3 regions of the Brevibacterium marinum genome follow, and region 2 is predicted to be linked to each of the others. Evidence: predicted binding sites of a transcription regulator. Region 2 holds the regulator's gene; each other region holds the start of a gene.

Region 1 (5,207 bases), 1.1 Mb from region 2:
TTCGTCGAGGCCGAGCCGTTTGATGATGCTGGTGATCCAGGCGCGCTCGTTCGCATCGGGCTTGCGGTCGTCCAGTTCGAAGGGCAGCAGGATGTTCTCCCTGACCGTGAGGGTCGGCATCAGGTTGAAGGCTTGGAACACGAAACCGATCCGCCGCCGACGCAGGGCGGTGAGCTCGTCCTCGTGCAGAGCGGTGATCTCCCGTTCGCCGATGTGCACCGTGCCCGAGCTCGGCCGGTCGAGTCCGGCGAGGACGTGCATGAGCGTGGATTTGCCCGAGCCCGAGGATCCCATCACGGCCGTCAGACGGGCGGGAGCGATATCGAGTGAGACCTGGTTGAGAGCGACCAGCGCCGCACCATCGGGATCGAAGATCTTCGAGACATTTCGAAGTGAAGCGATGGGCATCGGTGAGGCGGTCGTCATGGTGTCCCTACATTGTCGTGTCACACTGTCCCATCCAGACTAGCGACCATCGGCGGCAAGAAACATGGGATCTGACTGGCCAGTAGGTGTGAGCCGCCTCCACAAATCGCCGGGAAGCTCAGGCGGGTCAATACACGCGGAGTTGCTCGGACGGGTGAATATACGCAGGGATGCTCAGGCGGGTCAATACACGCAGGGATGGGTGAATACTGGTGTGGCCCGGAACAGAGTGTTCCGGGCCACACGGGTATCAGTTCAACGCAGTCAATGCGCGCCGATGCGAATCAGATGGGGACTCAGTCCTCGTCCTCTTCTTCCTGCTTCTCGACGACCAGGGTCTCAGTGGTGAGAACCAGAGCGGCGATCGAAGCGGCATTGCGCAGTGCCGAGCGGGTGACCTTGACCGGGTCGATGATTCCGGCGGCGATGAGGTCGCCGTAGGAGTCGGTGGCGGCGTTGTATCCCTGGCCGGAGGTGAGGTCCTCGACCTTGGACACGACGACGTAGCCGTCCTGGCCGGCGTTCTCAGCGATCCAGCGCAGCGGCTGGACGACTCCGCGCTTGACGATGTCAGCACCGGTGGCCGCATCGCCGGTCAGGCTCTGGTCGTCTCCGGCCAGAACCTTGGCGGCGTGGATCAGTTCGGATCCGCCGCCGGCGACGACGCCCTCTTCGATGGCAGCACGGGTAGCCGACACCGCGTCTTCGACACGGTGCTTGCGTTCCTTGAGCTCCACCTCGGTGGCGGCGCCGACCTTGATGACTGCGACACCGCCGGAGAGCTTGGCCAAGCGCTCCTGCAGCTTCTCGCGGTCCCAATCGGAGTCGGTGTTGTCGACTTCGCTGCGGATCTGGGCGACCCGACCATTGACGTCCTCATCGGAGCCGGCACCATCGATGATGGTGGTGTTGTCCTTGGTGACGGTGATGGTCCGGGCATTGCCGAGATCCTCGAGGGTGACCTGGTCGAGCTTCATGCCGATATCGGGCGTGACGACCTGGCCGCCGGTGAGGACGGCGAGGTCCTCGAGGATCGCCTTGCGGCGGTCACCGAATCCGGGAGCCTTGACGGCGGCGACATTGATGATTCCGCGCAGCTTGTTGACGACCAGCGTCGACAGCGCTTCACCCTCGATGTCCTCGGCCACGATGAACAGCGGCTTTCCGGCCTGCTGCACCTTCTCCAGCACAGGGAGGAGCTCCTGGATGTTGGAGATCTTGCCCTGGTTGATGAGGATGAGCGCGTCGGAGAGCACTGCTTCCTGGCGGTCGGCATCGGTCACGAAGTGCGGCGAGAGGTAACCCTTGTCGAACTGCATTCCCTCGGTGATCTCGAGTTCGACAGCAGCGGCCTGGGACTCGTCGATCGTGATGACGCCGTCCTTGCCCACCTTGTCGAAGGCATCGGCGATGAGTGCGCCGATCTCTTCGGACTGAGCGGACAGACCGGCGACGTGCGCGATCTCCGAGGAGTCGGCGACATCGCGGGCGATGGTTCCGAGCTCGGTGGAGACAGCCTCGACGGCGGATTCGATTCCACGCTTGAGAGCACCTGGTGCGGCGCCGGCGGCGACGTTGCGCAGTCCTTCGTTGACGAAGGCCTGGGCCAGGACCGTCGCGGTGGTGGTTCCGTCACCGGCGATGTCATTGGTCTTGGTGGCAACTTCCTTGGCCAGCTGAACGCCGAGGTTCTCATAGGCATCGTCGACCTCGACCTCACGAGCGATGGTCACGCCATCGTTGGTGATCGTGGGAGCGCCCCACTTCTTGTCGAGCACGACATTGCGGCCCTTGGGTCCCAGGGTCACCTTGACGGTGTCCGCGAGGATGTTCACACCCTTTTCGAGTGCACGACGGGCCTCGTCGTTGAATTCCAGATTCTTAGGCATTCGTCCTCCTGTCTGTGAAGTAGTCGGTCAGGGGATTCAGCCGATGACGGCGAGCACGTCACGAGCCGCGAGGACGAGGAACTCTTCGCCCGCGTACTTGACTTCGGTGCCGCCGAACTTGGAGTAGATGACCTTGTCGCCGACGGCAACGTCAACAGGAACGCGGTTTCCGTTGTCGGCAACGCGGCCTGGGCCCACTGCGACTACTTCGCCTTCCTGAGGCTTTTCCTTGGCGGTTTCGGGAATGACCAGACCACTGGCGGTAGTCTGTTCTGCTTCGACCTGACGGATGACAATCCGATCTTCGAGTGGCTTGATGGAGACCGACATATCGGGCCCTCTCCCTTCGCTGGGTTCAATTCTTGATTGAGTTCAGACTCTTGATTGAGTCAGACGGCGGCGTGTGCCATGATCCTCTCGTCGTCGCGGGTGCCGAGTGGATCGACCGTCTCGTAAAACTGGCACTCAATGAGTGCCAGTGCTAATTCGACTTTAGAACGCTCTTAGCACTCGGTCAACTTGAGTGCCAAGGAATGTCCACGCTCTGGGCGAAACCTCAGGAAAGGCGTCGTTAAGCCTGCTCATTGACCGCTCGCATGCCGCGGCGAGTCTCGCACATCCGGGCTCTCACTCCCCTGCTCCCACCAGAGCAGGTATCTTCACCAACGCAGCCGTCCTCACCAGAGCAGCTGTCCTCACCCGCGCAGCTGTCCCCATCAACGCAGCCGCCCTCCCCAGAGCAGCACACGGTGAGCACCCGCGATGAATACACCGAGGCCCCGGGAGTTCTCCTCCCGGGGCCCCACTGTGCGTCGAGCGTGCGCCTCAAGCGCTTCAGCTCACTCGGCCGCCTTCAGATCAGCGGTCGCGCTCTGGATCAGGCGCAGGCCCACTGTCCCCAGCCGGCTTCCTTCTGCAGCTTCTTGGCACGATCGAACTGCTCCTGCGGGCTGGCATCCGAGGGGTTGCCGGTGCCGCCCATCTTGTGCCAGGTGTCAGGCAGGAACTGGAAGAGTCCGAAGTGTGTGCCGTTCGAGGCCTTCGGATCGAAGTTCGATTCGCACTCGACGACCGAATACCATTTGGAGCCGGGCCCGCCGAGCATGTCCTTGATCTCCTGGGTGCTCATGTCGCCACTACCGGAGCCGCCGCCGGTGCTCTCGTCACCGTCGTCGGAACCGCCGGTACCGCTGTCGCCGGTGCCGGCGTCCGAACCGCTGTCGGGCTCTTCGGCCGGCTTCTCCTTGGTTCCCTCGATGACGACCTTGGTCTCAGGCTCGGAGAGGACCTTCTCGTCCTTCTTCTCCTTCTTCACCTCGTCGCCGTTGACGGTCTTGATCTTGTACGAGATCTCCTTCTGACCGTCCTTGCCCTTGTCTTCGACCTCGGTCTCACCCTCGTACAGGGAGTCGGACTTCTTCTTCTCGACCTCGGGCTCGATCGCTTCCTTCTCCGTGACGGTCTTGTTCTTCACACGATTCACAGTGAGAACCTGGCCATCGGAGACCTTGGAGCTGAGCGGCACGGACATGAAGTCGTCTTTGTCGAGCTCGATCTTGGTCTCGCCGAGGGCTTCCTTGGCGGTCTCGGCTGCGGCCGAGACCTTGTGGTCTTTGCCGTCGGCAACGATCGTGAGGTTCTTCGCGGTCGTCACATCGATGTCGTTGCCCTTATCCTTGAGCTTCTGACTCGGCTCAGCGTTGAGGTCGGCACCCTCCCCGTCGACACCGAGGTCGGCCAGCGCCTGACCGACGGTGTTCGCGTTGGTCCACTCGTCGCTTTCCTTGCCGTCGACGGACAGTGAGAGCTTCTTCGCGGTATTGACGGTGATCGTCATATCCCGCGAGATGTCCTTGTTCACGCCTGGCTTGACATGGTCCCGCTTGTCGATGTCGAGATCGCGGCTGTCGAGGACGTCCCCCACGGTGCCGCCGAAGGTCCGAACCTCTTCGGACTGACCATTGACATCCAAGGTCACGGGCTTGTTCATGGTAACAACGGCACCCGTGCCACCCACGAGTCCGGTAATCACAACCGCCTGTGCAGCTATTTGCACTTTGCGGTTCTTGAGAAAATCAATCACAAAAATATCCCTGGGCAGAGTTCATCAACTCACCTACTGTAACCGATTCGTTACAAGGTTCGCAAAACATCACGAACATGTAACAGCCGGACCTGCGACGTTGGCCCTCTGACCTGGACTTCGCCGTGTTTCCGGGCCTCGTCACAATCGTGACATTTCCCCCGCCGAGGTGATTTCGTCGGCATCCTGTGACCTCGCCGTGGCGTGCCCGCGGACCCGTGTGCAGCTGCCCTTCGACCTCGTGTGCGCCCACGGCTCAGCCCCGTCTGCGGCTGTGGTTCACGACCGTCTGCGGCCGCGGCTCAGTCCCAGCCTCCCAACGCTGATTCCGCGTTGCTCCACACGACGGCACAGAGGTCCTCTTCGCTCATTCCGCGCACCTCGGCGAGCTTACGTGCCGTGACCGCGGTCAGATATGGGCCTCCCGGCTTGCCGCGGTGCGGATGCGGGGTGAGGAACGGGGCGTCCGTCTCGGTCAGGATCCGCCCCAAAGGGGCCGCGGCCGCGGCTCGTCGCAGTTCGTCTGCGTTCTTGAACGTCAGGTTGCCGGCGAAGGACATAAAGTACCCGGAGTCTGCGCACTCGCGGGCCATCGCCTCGTCGCCGGAGTAGCAGTGGAAGATCGTGACCTCGGGGGCGCCCTCTTCGCGGAGGATCCGCAGGACGTCGGCGTGGGCCTCACGGTCGTGGATCTGCAGGGCCTTGCCCGTGCGTTTGGCGATCTCGATGTGGGCGCGGAAGGAGCGCTGCTGCTCGGCCACTCCCTCGTCACCTGTGCGGAAGTAATCGAGGCCCGTCTCCCCTAACAC
Region 2 (5,207 bases):
GCTTCGACGGCCGGACGGGTGAGGATGATGCGTGTGACCTCTTTCTGCTGCAGGGCGTTGATGGCCATGGCCATGGCCAGATAGGTCTTGCCCGTGCCCGCAGGTCCGATCCCGAAGGTGATCGTGTGATTGCGGATGGCCTTGACGTAGTCGTGCTGCCCCATGGTCTTGGGTCGGATGGACTTTCCGCGGGTGGACAGGATGTTCGTGCCCATCACCGCCGAGGCGGCCGTGCCTTCGGAGGAGAACGACGCCACCCGGTCGATCGTCTCATCGTTGATGCGGTGGCCGGAGGAGTGCAGCTTCTTGAGTTCGCCGATGACGGAGACGAACGCTTCGACGCGCTCGGGTTCGCCGCTCGCCTGAACCTGGTTGGCGCGCACATGCAGGTCGAGATCGGAGAAGACTCGTTCGAGCTTCCGCAGGTTCGACTCCCCCGGGCCGAAGAATTCGACCAGATCGATGGAGTCGGGGATCACGAGACGCACTGTGTCCGATGGTGTCTGGTCGGAAGAGGTGGGGTTCACAGAGTTCGCGGGGTGTGTGGAGGTGTCCAGAATGATCCTTAGTGACTGTACGTGTTCGGACGAGTGCTGCAATTGCGTGCTTCCATCGTAGTCCGCTTCCTCACCAACGGCCCAATGAATTCTGTGTCATGACGAGTCCGGCCGCCCCGGCCGAGGACGAGCGCAGGACCGTGGGGCCCAGGAGCACGGCTTCGGCACCGATGGACTCCAGCGCGTCAAGCTCTGCGTCGCTGACGCCGCCTTCGGGGCCGACGACCAGGACGATGCGGCCGGCGGCCGGCGTCGAAGAGTCCTCGAGCGCCGAATCGTTCGCAGCGGCAGAGGCATCCAGTGCCTGAGACAGCTTCAGATCGGCGGTCTCGTGCAGGACGAAGACGGTGTCGGTCTCGCTCAGCGACGAAGTCAGTCCGGTGCCGCGGACCAAATCGTGGAGCAGGGGGAAGCGGGACCGGCGGGCCTGCAGCGATGCTGACCGCAGCACGTTGTCCCATTTGGCGGCGAGCTTGTCGCGCTTCTTCGCGGGCCAGTCGGCGATCGAGCGTTCGGCGGCCCAAGGAATCACCTCGTCGACCCCGATCTCCGTGGCGGCCTCGATCGCCTGCAGGTCGCGGTCGCCCTTCGCCAGGGCCTGCACCAGCACCAGATGAGGCAGCTCCTCATCCGTCCGCGTCACCGAGGCGACGTCGAGGTCCAGTTCGTCCGCCGAGGCTCTCGACACCGTCCCGCACACACGGGTGCCGGATCCGTCGACGACTTCGAGCACGTCCCCGGGGCCGAGTCTGCGAACTCTCACCGCGTGCCCGGCCACGTCCTCACCGAAGGTCAGCACCTGAGAGACGACCGCATCGGCGGCCCGGGACGAGAAGAAGACGGGGAGGGTCACCGACCGGCGAACTTCTCACGCATGCGGGAGAACATTCCGCGGTTCTGGGTGGTGATCTGAGCGCGAGGGGTCTCCTCATCGCGCAGCTTCGCCAACTGTGACAGCAGGTCCATCTGCTCGTCGTCGAGTTTGTCGGGGGTCATCACGTCGACCGTGATGAGCAGGTCGCCGCGGGTCTCGGAGCGCAGTCTGGTGGCGCCGAGCCCGGGGAGCTTGACGACGGTGCCCGACTGGGTTCCGGGCTCGATCGAGAGCTCCTGGGAACCGTCGAAGGTGTCGAACGGGATCGACGCACCCAGAGCGGCCGCGGTCATCGGCACGGACACGGAGGCTCGCAGGTTGTCGCCGTCGCGCTGGAAGACCTCGTGACGGGCGACCATGACCTCGACGAAGAGATCGCCGGCAGGTCCGCCGCCGGGGCCGACCTCCCCCTGCGCGGAGAGCTGGATGCGGGTCCCGTCGGAGACGCCGGCGGGGATGCGGATCTTCATGGTCCGCTGTTTGCGCACGCGCCCGTCTCCCTGGCAGTTGAGACAGGGGTTGGGGATGACGGTGCCGAAGCCGTGACAGGAGTTGCACGTCTGGTTGGTCACCATCTGGCCCAGGAGCGTCCGGGTCATGCGCTGGACGCTGCCGGCGCCGTGGCACAGGGAGCAGGTCTCGATGGAGGTGCCCTTCTGAGTGCCCTCACCCGAGCATGTGTCGCAGACGACGGCAGTGGTGACATCGAGGTCGATGTTGCCGCCGAAGGCTGCGGTCTCGAGATCGATGTTGACACCGACGAGGGCGTCCTTGCCTCGCTGGGTACGCGGCATCGGGCCACCGGCGGAACCGCCTCCTCCACCGAAGAAGGTCTCGAAGATGTCGCCGAAGCCGCCGAAGCCGCCACCGCCGGCGGGGAAGCCCTGTCCGTTCTCGCCGCCGCCCATATCGTAGTTCCGGCGCTTCTCCGAGTCGGCGAGGACGTCGTAGGCCAGGGAAATGGCTTTGAATTCGTCCTCGTGCCCGGGGTTCACATCGGGGTGATACTTCCGTGCCAGCTTTCGGTACGACGATTTGATTTCAGCCGCCGAAGCGTCCTTGGACACTCCGAGTGTTTCATAGTGATCGGCCACAGAAACTTCTCTCTCCCTGGTGGTGTGCATTGTTCACGTTGTCGTGCTGGTGCGTGTCGGGCAGTCTGCCGTGTCTGCTCATTGCTGTCATTTCGGCCTCTACCCCTGGTCGAGGACGGAGGAGACGTACTTCGCCACGGCCCGCACAGCTGAGATCGTCGTCGGATAGTCCATCCGGGTCGGCCCGAGCACGGCCAATCGCGCGGAGGATCCCGCCTCATGACCATATTCGGCGGCCACGAGAGATGTCGAGCTGAATGACTCGTGAGTATTCTCACGACCGATCCGCACGCTGATCTCCTCCTGATCCTCCGCCATCGACGTCAAGAGCTTGAGCAGAACCACCTGCTCTTCGAACGCTTCGAGGATCGGTGCCATCTTCTCACCGAACTCCCGGCCGGAGCGAGCCAGGTTGGCCGTGCCCGCCATGATGATGCGCTCCTCGCGGGTGGCGATGACGAGATCTGTTACGGCCGAACGGATCTGCGTCAGCACCGCGGCCGCGTCGGCTCCGACGGGGCCGGCTCCTGCCGCGGCCTCGGGCTGAGCTCCGTCCGCGACATCCCCCGCGCTGGTCGGGGTGATCGTGGCCATGACTCGCGACAGCTTCGAACCGGCGAATTCCGTGTTGATCTCATCGCGGATCGCCCGCATCAGCTCGTCGTCGGTGGGACCGGTCGTGGTCACGATCTTCTGTTCGACCTGGCCGGCGTCGGTGATGAGGACGACAAGGATCCGGCTGGGTCCCAGGCCGACGATCTCGACGTGCTTGATCGTGGCTTGAGACACGGTCGGATACTGGATCAGAGCGACCTGATGAGTCAGACCCGAGAGCACTCGCACGGTGCGGTCGAGCATGTCGTCGAGGTCGCCGTTGCCGTCGACGAGCTGGAAGATCGCACGGCGTTCGGCGTGCGTGAGCGGCTTGAAGTCGTCGATGCGATCGACGAACATACGGTACCCGAGATCGGTGGGAATGCGACCGGCCGAGGTGTGCGGCTGCGCGATGTAGCCCTCCTGCTCCAGGTGGGCCATGTCATTGCGGATCGTGGCCGGAGAGACGCCGAGGGTATGGCGCTGGACGATGGCCTTCGATCCGACAGGCTCGTTGGTGGCGACGAAGTCTTCGACGATCGCACGCAGAACCTGCGCTCGCCTGCTGTCGCTCATTCGTCCCCTCCTTCACGTTCGGCACCTGCATTTGGCACTCGTATCCTTTGAGTGCCAATTCTACGCCTCTTGCAGTCTGATTTCACTTTCGGCCCCTCTCCAGCGGGTCTGCGCCCGAGACCGCGCATCCTTGATTAGGGTGGTTGTCCGTGAATACCTTTGATCGCTACGGGGCCGATGTGCTGTCAGGGTCCTCCCCGTCCTCGCACCGCCCCAAGAAGTCCACGCCCGTCGAGCTGGGGCTGGGAATGGTCCTCGAGGACGCCATGAGCGGTTACGTCGGAGCCGTCGTCGGTGCCGAGAAGACCACTGCGGGGATCGTCGTCAACCTCGAGGACCGTGTGGGAAAGGTCCGTGCGTTCCCCCTCGGCCCCGGCTTCCTCCTCGAGGGGAAGCCGGTCGATCTCAGGCTGCCGGCGAAGAAGAAGTCCGCTCCCGGTCGTACCGCTTCTGGCTCACGCGCGGTCGCGGGGGCGCGGGCACGGGTGGCCCGCGGGTCTCGCATCTGGGTCGAGGGCAAACATGATGCGGAGCTGGTCGAGAAGATCTGGGGCGACGATCTGCGGATCGAAGGCGTCGTCGTCGAGCCCCTGGGAGGTCTGGATGACGTCGCTGACAAGCTCGCCGCGTTCGGTCCGGACAAGGACCACCGTGTGGGGGTGCTCGCCGACCACCTCGTATCGGGGACCAAGGAGTCCAAGATCGCAGAGGCGGTGCGCGCCGATCCTCGCTACCGCGACGTCGTCCACATCATCGGTCACCCCTATGTCGACATCTGGCAGGCGGTCAAACCCCATGTCGTCGGCATCAGACAGTGGCCGAACGTCCCCCGCGGAGAGGACTGGAAGACCGGCATCTTGGCTCGCATCGGCTGGCCGCACGCCGATCACAGGGACGTCGCACGAGGCTGGGTGCGCATACTGGGCAAGGTCAGCACCATCGCCGACGTCGAACCCACGCTCTCGGGTCGAGTCGAAGAGCTCATCGACTTCGTCACCGTCGGCTGAACCGGACCCGGCCGAATCGGACCCGGCCGAATCGGGCCGCCGACTCGGAGATCCACAGTGCGGGTCAGAGGATGTGATCGATCTGGTACAGCCTTGGGGGATTTCCCCAGTTCGGCGCACCGGCATTTCCGATAGTGTGAATGGCCAGAAGCTCTGAAAGGATCCGCATGTCTGACAACCCCCAGCAGCCGGCCTACGGCTCCAACCAGTCTCGGCCGATGCCGCCGAACTACTCCCAGGCCTCCGGGCCCCAGCAGCCGTACAGCCAGCAGCCGTACAGCCAGCAGAACTACGGATCGCAGCAGTACGGCCAGCAGCCGGGCTATGGTTCGCAGCAGTATGGGCAGCAGGGGTATGGTTCACAGCAGCCTCCGGGCAACGTCTATCAGCCGGGCTACGGATCCCAGCAGCAGTACGCGGGCCCCCATTCCTATGGCTACGGAGCTCCGCAGGGGTGGAATCCGGCGATGTTCCATTCTCAGGCCCTGCCGGACAGTGCCTTCGG
Region 3 (5,207 bases), 1.5 Mb from region 2:
TTCACCCAGATCAAACAGGTCAACATCCGCATCCGCTGATCGTTCCCGCCCGGCCGACGGTCTCGATCCACTCGGCTGACGGTCCCGACCCACCCTGCTGCGGGTGGCCACACATGTGAGTCACCTGCAGCAGGGTGGGTCGTCCTGTTCGCCCGCCGACAGGCTGCCCAGGGCCTACCCCGGGCCGTCCCGTGGACCGCGGTCCACCCCTTAGCGGAGGGGGTGAAGGATGTGGTGCACCTCGCACGGCGCGCCGCGAATTTCGGTCCCGTCGTCCGGGAGATAAGATGGAAACAACGATTCATCTCGAAGGAGCACACCGTCTATGCCGCAGAACCAAGAGGCCCCCGAACTGAGTGAGCTCGAGGAGTCCGTTCTGGAGTTCGAACGGCGGTGGTGGAAATACGGTGGAGCAAAGGACCACGCGATCCGGGAGCGATTCGACATGTCGGCGACCAGCTACTTCCAGATCCTCAATTCCCTGCTCGACAACCCTGCCGCACTGGCCAGTGACCCCATGCTGGTCAAACGCCTGCGTCGCATCCGCACCACGCGGCAGAGTGAGCGGGCACAAGCCCGCGTCTCGAGGTAGACATGACTGACGAATTCGACGAGATCGAAACCGGACGACGCAGCGGGGCCCACCGACAGGAGTCCGCGGCTCAGTCGAACGTCGGCGCCATCGCGCTGGTCATCATCCTCGCACTCGTCGCCGTGCTGCTCGTGGTCGCCGCGATCAACATCATCACGTCGTCGATGAAGAACCCGGAGTCAGACGTCGCCGAACCCGGCTCCGAGAAAACCGCCTCGGCGAGCCCCTCGCCCAGTGAGAGCGAAGTCAGCGTCGCGGATTCCTCGCTCGACGTCGACGTCCTCAACGGTTCGGGCGTCTCCGGAGTCGCCCAGGAGTTCTCCGAGGCGGTGGAGAAGAAGGGGTGGAGCGTCGGCGAGGTCGGCAATTACTCGACCGGACTGAGCGACTCGACCGTCTTCTACAAGGATGAGTCGGATGCCTCACAGGCAGAGATGGTGGCCGAAGCCCTCGGCGTCGACGCCACCGAGGCGTCGACGGACTTCGACGCCGACATCACCGTCGTCATCTGCTCGGACATCGCAGAGCGCGGGCCCGAGCCCAGCGATGGCGGATCGGGCGAGAACTGACCCGACCGGCGTTGCGAGCGATCCTCCGTGCACCCGCGGCTCCGATCGGACGGTGCTGCCGACATGGGACCGGTGCGGATGCGAACTCGTCCGAACAGCCAAGATAACGAATTGGTAACAGTGTTGAGCGCTCGAGGGACCAGTCCGGTGCTGGGGTAGAGTTGCATCAGCTAGGCAAGCACTGTCCTTGTGTTCTATTCGTGCTTCACCGAGATCATTCTCTAGAGGTCAATGAGAGAAATCGCGGGGTCGGTTGGGTTTTACTAGCTTCCGCTGTCTGCAGTGCGGCCGGATCGGCCGCAATCGGATGGTGGAATGTCAATGACACTGCACTGTATGGAGAAGTAATGGCACAAGGTACCGTCAAATGGTTCAACGCCGAAAAGGGCTACGGATTCATCACCCTGGAAGGCAACAACCAGGACGTGTTCGTTCACTGGAGCGCTATCCAGATGGACGGCTACCGCTCTCTCGAAGAGGGCCAGCAGGTTGAGTTCGAAGTGGGAGAAGGACAAAAGGGTCCTCAGGCGGAGTCCGTCACCCTCCTCTGAGGCTCACTGAAGCAAAGTCTTGAGATCCGCTTCGGCGGGAAACGGGTCGCGTGCCCGTCTCCTCCGAGCTGGGAAAGCGCCAGGCAGGCAACTGCTTGGCGCTTTTCAGTGCCCGGACCGGACGCGTCCGAGCGAGTTTTCCGGACCAGACGTATCCGAGCGAGACCGGGGGCGGGGCTGCGGCCCGCAGTCCGGACCCGCGGCCCGACCTCGCCGCGCCCGGGTGCCCGGCAGTTTCGCGCTGGGCCGAACCTGCGCCGATGCAGGGATCGGCCACGATCGTGAGTCTCGGAGAGTCGACAATATTTGCACTCGCATGGGGAGAGTGCTAAATCTAGTACTGGTGAAAACCTTGGGTTTCTCATCAATCGCCTCGAGAGCGTGGTTCATGTGTGGAATGGAACATGCGGACACACTCTCTGCCGTCGCGGGCGTTGGCGATTGCTCTGGAAGCCCACTCCACTCCATCAGGGAGGATCTAAGCCACTATGGCAAAGATGATTGCATTCGACGAAGAAGCTCGTCGGGGACTCGAAGCTGGCCTCAACCAGCTTGCGGAAGCGGTCAAGGTAACCCTTGGGCCCCGCGGTCGCAATGTCGTGCTCGAAAAGCAGTGGGGCGCACCCACCATCACCAACGATGGTGTCTCCATTGCCAAGGAGATCGAACTCGAGGATCCCTACGAGAAGATCGGCGCCGAGCTCGTCAAGGAAGTCGCCAAGAAGACTGACGACGTCGCAGGCGACGGCACCACCACCGCCACCGTTCTGGCTCAGGCAATCGTTCGCGAGGGCCTGCGCAACGTGGCGGCCGGTGCTGATCCGCTCGGCCTCAAGCGCGGCATCGAGAAGGCTGTCGAAGCCGTGACCGGTGTTCTGCTCGAGAACGCCATCGACATCGAAACCAAGGAACAGATCGCCGCTACAGCCGGTATCTCCGCCGGAGACCCTGCCATCGGCGAACTGATCGCCGAGGCCATCGACAAGGTCGGCAAGGAAGGCGTCGTCACCGTCGAGGAGTCCAACACATTCGGACTCGAGCTCGAGCTGACCGAGGGTATGCGCTTCGACAAGGGCTACATCTCCGGTTACTTCGTGACCGACACGGATCGCCAGGAAGCTGTCCTTGAGGATCCCTACATCCTCATCGTCAACTCCAAGATCTCGAACGTGAAGGATCTGCTGCCCGTCCTGGAGCAGGTGCAGCAGTCGAACAAGCCGCTGTTCATCATCGCCGAAGACGTCGAGGGCGAAGCCCTTGCCGTCCTGGTGCTGAACAAGATCCGCGGCACCTTCAAGTCCGTGGCCGTCAAGGCTCCCGGCTTCGGAGACCGCCGTAAGGCTCAGCTGGCCGACATCGCCATCCTGACCGGTGGTCAGGTCGTGTCCGAGGAAGTCGGGCTCAAGCTCGACAGTGTGTCGACCGAAATGCTGGGCACCGCCCGCAAGGTCGTCATCACCAAGGACGAGACCACCATCGTCGAGGGTGCCGGAGACGCAGAGGAGATCGCAGGTCGGGTCGCACAGATCCGTGCCGAGATCGAGAACTCGGATTCGGACTACGACCGTGAGAAGCTGCAGGAGCGTCTGGCCAAGCTGGCCGGCGGTGTGGCGGTCATCAGGGCCGGTGCCGCGACCGAGGTCGAGCTCAAGGAGACCAAGCACCGCATCGAAGATGCAGTGCGCAACGCCAAGGCTGCTGTGGAAGAGGGAATCGTCGCCGGTGGCGGCGTCTCGCTCATCCAGGCGGGCAAGACCGCCTTCGCCAACCTCTCACTCGAGGGTGACGAAGCGACCGGTGCCAACATCGTCAAGGTTGCCATCGAAGCCCCGCTCAAGCAGATCGCCACGAACGCCGGCCTCGAAGCCGGTGTGGTTGCCGACAAGGTCGCCAACCTCGAAGCCGGATTCGGTCTCAACGCCGCAACCGGTGGATACGAGGACCTGCTGGCCGCCGGCATCAACGACCCGGTCAAGGTGACCCGCTCTGCTCTGCAGAACGCCGCCTCGATCGCCGGTCTGTTCCTGACCACCGAGTCGGTCGTCGCCGACAAACCTGAGAAGGCTGCGGCAGGTGCTGACGCAGCTGCTGCCGGTATGGACGGAATGGGCGGCATGGGCTTCTGATCAGCCCTTATCGCTCGAAGAGCCGTGGCGGTACCCGAAAGGGCGCCGTCACGGCTCTTTTCGATCCACCCGCCCTCCCGTAGCCTGGATGCCATGAATTTCACCGGCACAGAGTCCTGCGGCAACAGCCCGAAGAACGTGTTCGTCGCCCGTTTCGAAGAGAACCTGTTCAAGACCGACAAACCAGCCCTCGCCGAGGTGATTGCCGAGGACTGCGTCCTCCAGATCGTCGACAGCGGTGGAACTCAGACCACCACCGGCCGCGACCAGGTCGTCGAGGCGCTGCTGGGGCTGGCGGCTTCGAAGCCCGTCGCCGGTCACCTCGAAGCAGCCATCACCCATGGCAAAGCCGCGGCCGCGTGGGGCCAGTGGGAGTTCTCGAACGACGGTGAGGACGTCAGGCAGTTCTCGCACACGTTCTGGTTCCGGACCCACAAAGCCGAAGAGTTCGCCCAGATCCGCACGTTCCACGTCTGACGCGACGAGGTCCACGTCTGACGCGACGACGAGTGACGCCTCGGCCAGCTCAGTCCCAGGGGTCGTTCCGGCGTCGGCGTCGGCGTTCCTCTCTCCGCCGGCGGGTCTCATCACGAGGATGATCGTGGTCCGGCGCGAATGGAGGAGCCAAGGGGTGCGGAGGCTGCAGCCCGCGGCCGAACGCGTCTTGACCATCATCGTCATCGTCGTCATCGTGCTTGTGTTCCTCGAGCTCCCGCTGCGCCTCGGCATCACCGAGCTGTGCTCTGGCTCGTCTCGTCAGCTCTCGCTTGCGCCTGCGGATGACGTCGTCCTTGTTGGCGACCTGTGAGATCGCCCCGAAGAGCATCGGTAGGACGATGAAGATCGGCCAGAAGAAGATGGGACCGCCCGCAGCCAGCGAGGAGACGGTCCAGATCGCCAGCGTGATACCGGCAGGGCCGGCGATCATTCCGAGCATCGCGTTGCGGACTCGGTCCTTGTAGTACTTGCGGGCGGCCGCATCGATCTGCTCGGGCGTGATCGGGACGCGGTCGGCTTCCAACCGGGCGAGGGCCTGGGCACGGGCGGGCTCGTCGAGCTCGCCCGGCTCCGCATCCTCCGCCTCGGCGATGACGAGGTCGCGTACGAGTTCGGGCGCCTCACCCAGGGTCTTCAGACCGTTGGCGGCCTCACTGCGCTCGTCGAACTCCTCTGCATCGATCTGCCCCAGCGCAAACGCCTCTGCGAGCACATCGGTCACGACGGCACGGTCGGCGTCCGAGGCACGCACCTGCCCATGAACGCGAGGATCCGCGCTGAACCGTGACCAGAGAGGATGACTGCTCATGTCTCTTACTGTAACCCCGCCCACAATGATGCCTTGAATTAGACTTGAGCGAATGGAACCCGT

Evidence for each region. The regulator HrcA, encoded in region 2, represses chaperone genes, less so after heat shock. The targets are predictions, from matches to a motif close to TTNGCACTCGNNNNNNNCGAGTGCNAA.
Region 1: groES (co-chaperone GroES) is a predicted target of HrcA. The motif match lies at 2,819-2,845, and genes of this name have one in related genera.
Region 3: groL (chaperonin GroEL) is a predicted target of HrcA. The motif match lies at 2,018-2,044, and genes of this name have one in related genera.

What each region holds. Positions count from the first base shown of each region.
Region 1 is NZ_JAATJN010000001.1:1,788,767-1,793,973, reverse strand. It holds gene BKA07_RS07865 (ABC transporter ATP-binding protein) at 1-426, opposite strand, end outside; gene groL (chaperonin GroEL) at 723-2,315, opposite strand; gene groES (co-chaperone GroES) at 2,352-2,645, opposite strand; gene BKA07_RS07850 (resuscitation-promoting factor) at 3,193-4,305, opposite strand; gene BKA07_RS07845 (TatD family hydrolase) at 4,701-5,207, opposite strand, start outside.
Region 2 is NZ_JAATJN010000001.1:2,937,706-2,942,912, forward strand. It holds gene BKA07_RS13060 (PhoH family protein) at 1-563, opposite strand, end outside; gene BKA07_RS13065 (16S rRNA (uracil(1498)-N(3))-methyltransferase) at 628-1,410, opposite strand; gene dnaJ (molecular chaperone DnaJ) at 1,407-2,525, opposite strand; gene hrcA (heat-inducible transcriptional repressor HrcA) at 2,625-3,695, opposite strand; gene BKA07_RS13080 (DUF3097 family protein) at 3,839-4,702, shown strand; gene BKA07_RS13085 (DUF4870 domain-containing protein) at 4,870-5,207, shown strand, end outside.
Region 3 is NZ_JAATJN010000001.1:1,432,439-1,437,645, forward strand. It holds gene BKA07_RS06210 (aldehyde dehydrogenase family protein) at 1-39, shown strand, start outside; gene BKA07_RS06215 (DUF3263 domain-containing protein) at 326-592, shown strand; gene BKA07_RS06220 (LytR C-terminal domain-containing protein) at 595-1,161, shown strand; gene BKA07_RS06225 (cold-shock protein) at 1,509-1,712, shown strand; gene groL (chaperonin GroEL) at 2,201-3,838, shown strand; gene BKA07_RS06235 (nuclear transport factor 2-like protein) at 3,932-4,315, shown strand; gene BKA07_RS06240 (DUF1707 SHOCT-like domain-containing protein) at 4,365-5,144, opposite strand; gene BKA07_RS06245 (sulfite exporter TauE/SafE family protein) at 5,197-5,207, shown strand, end outside.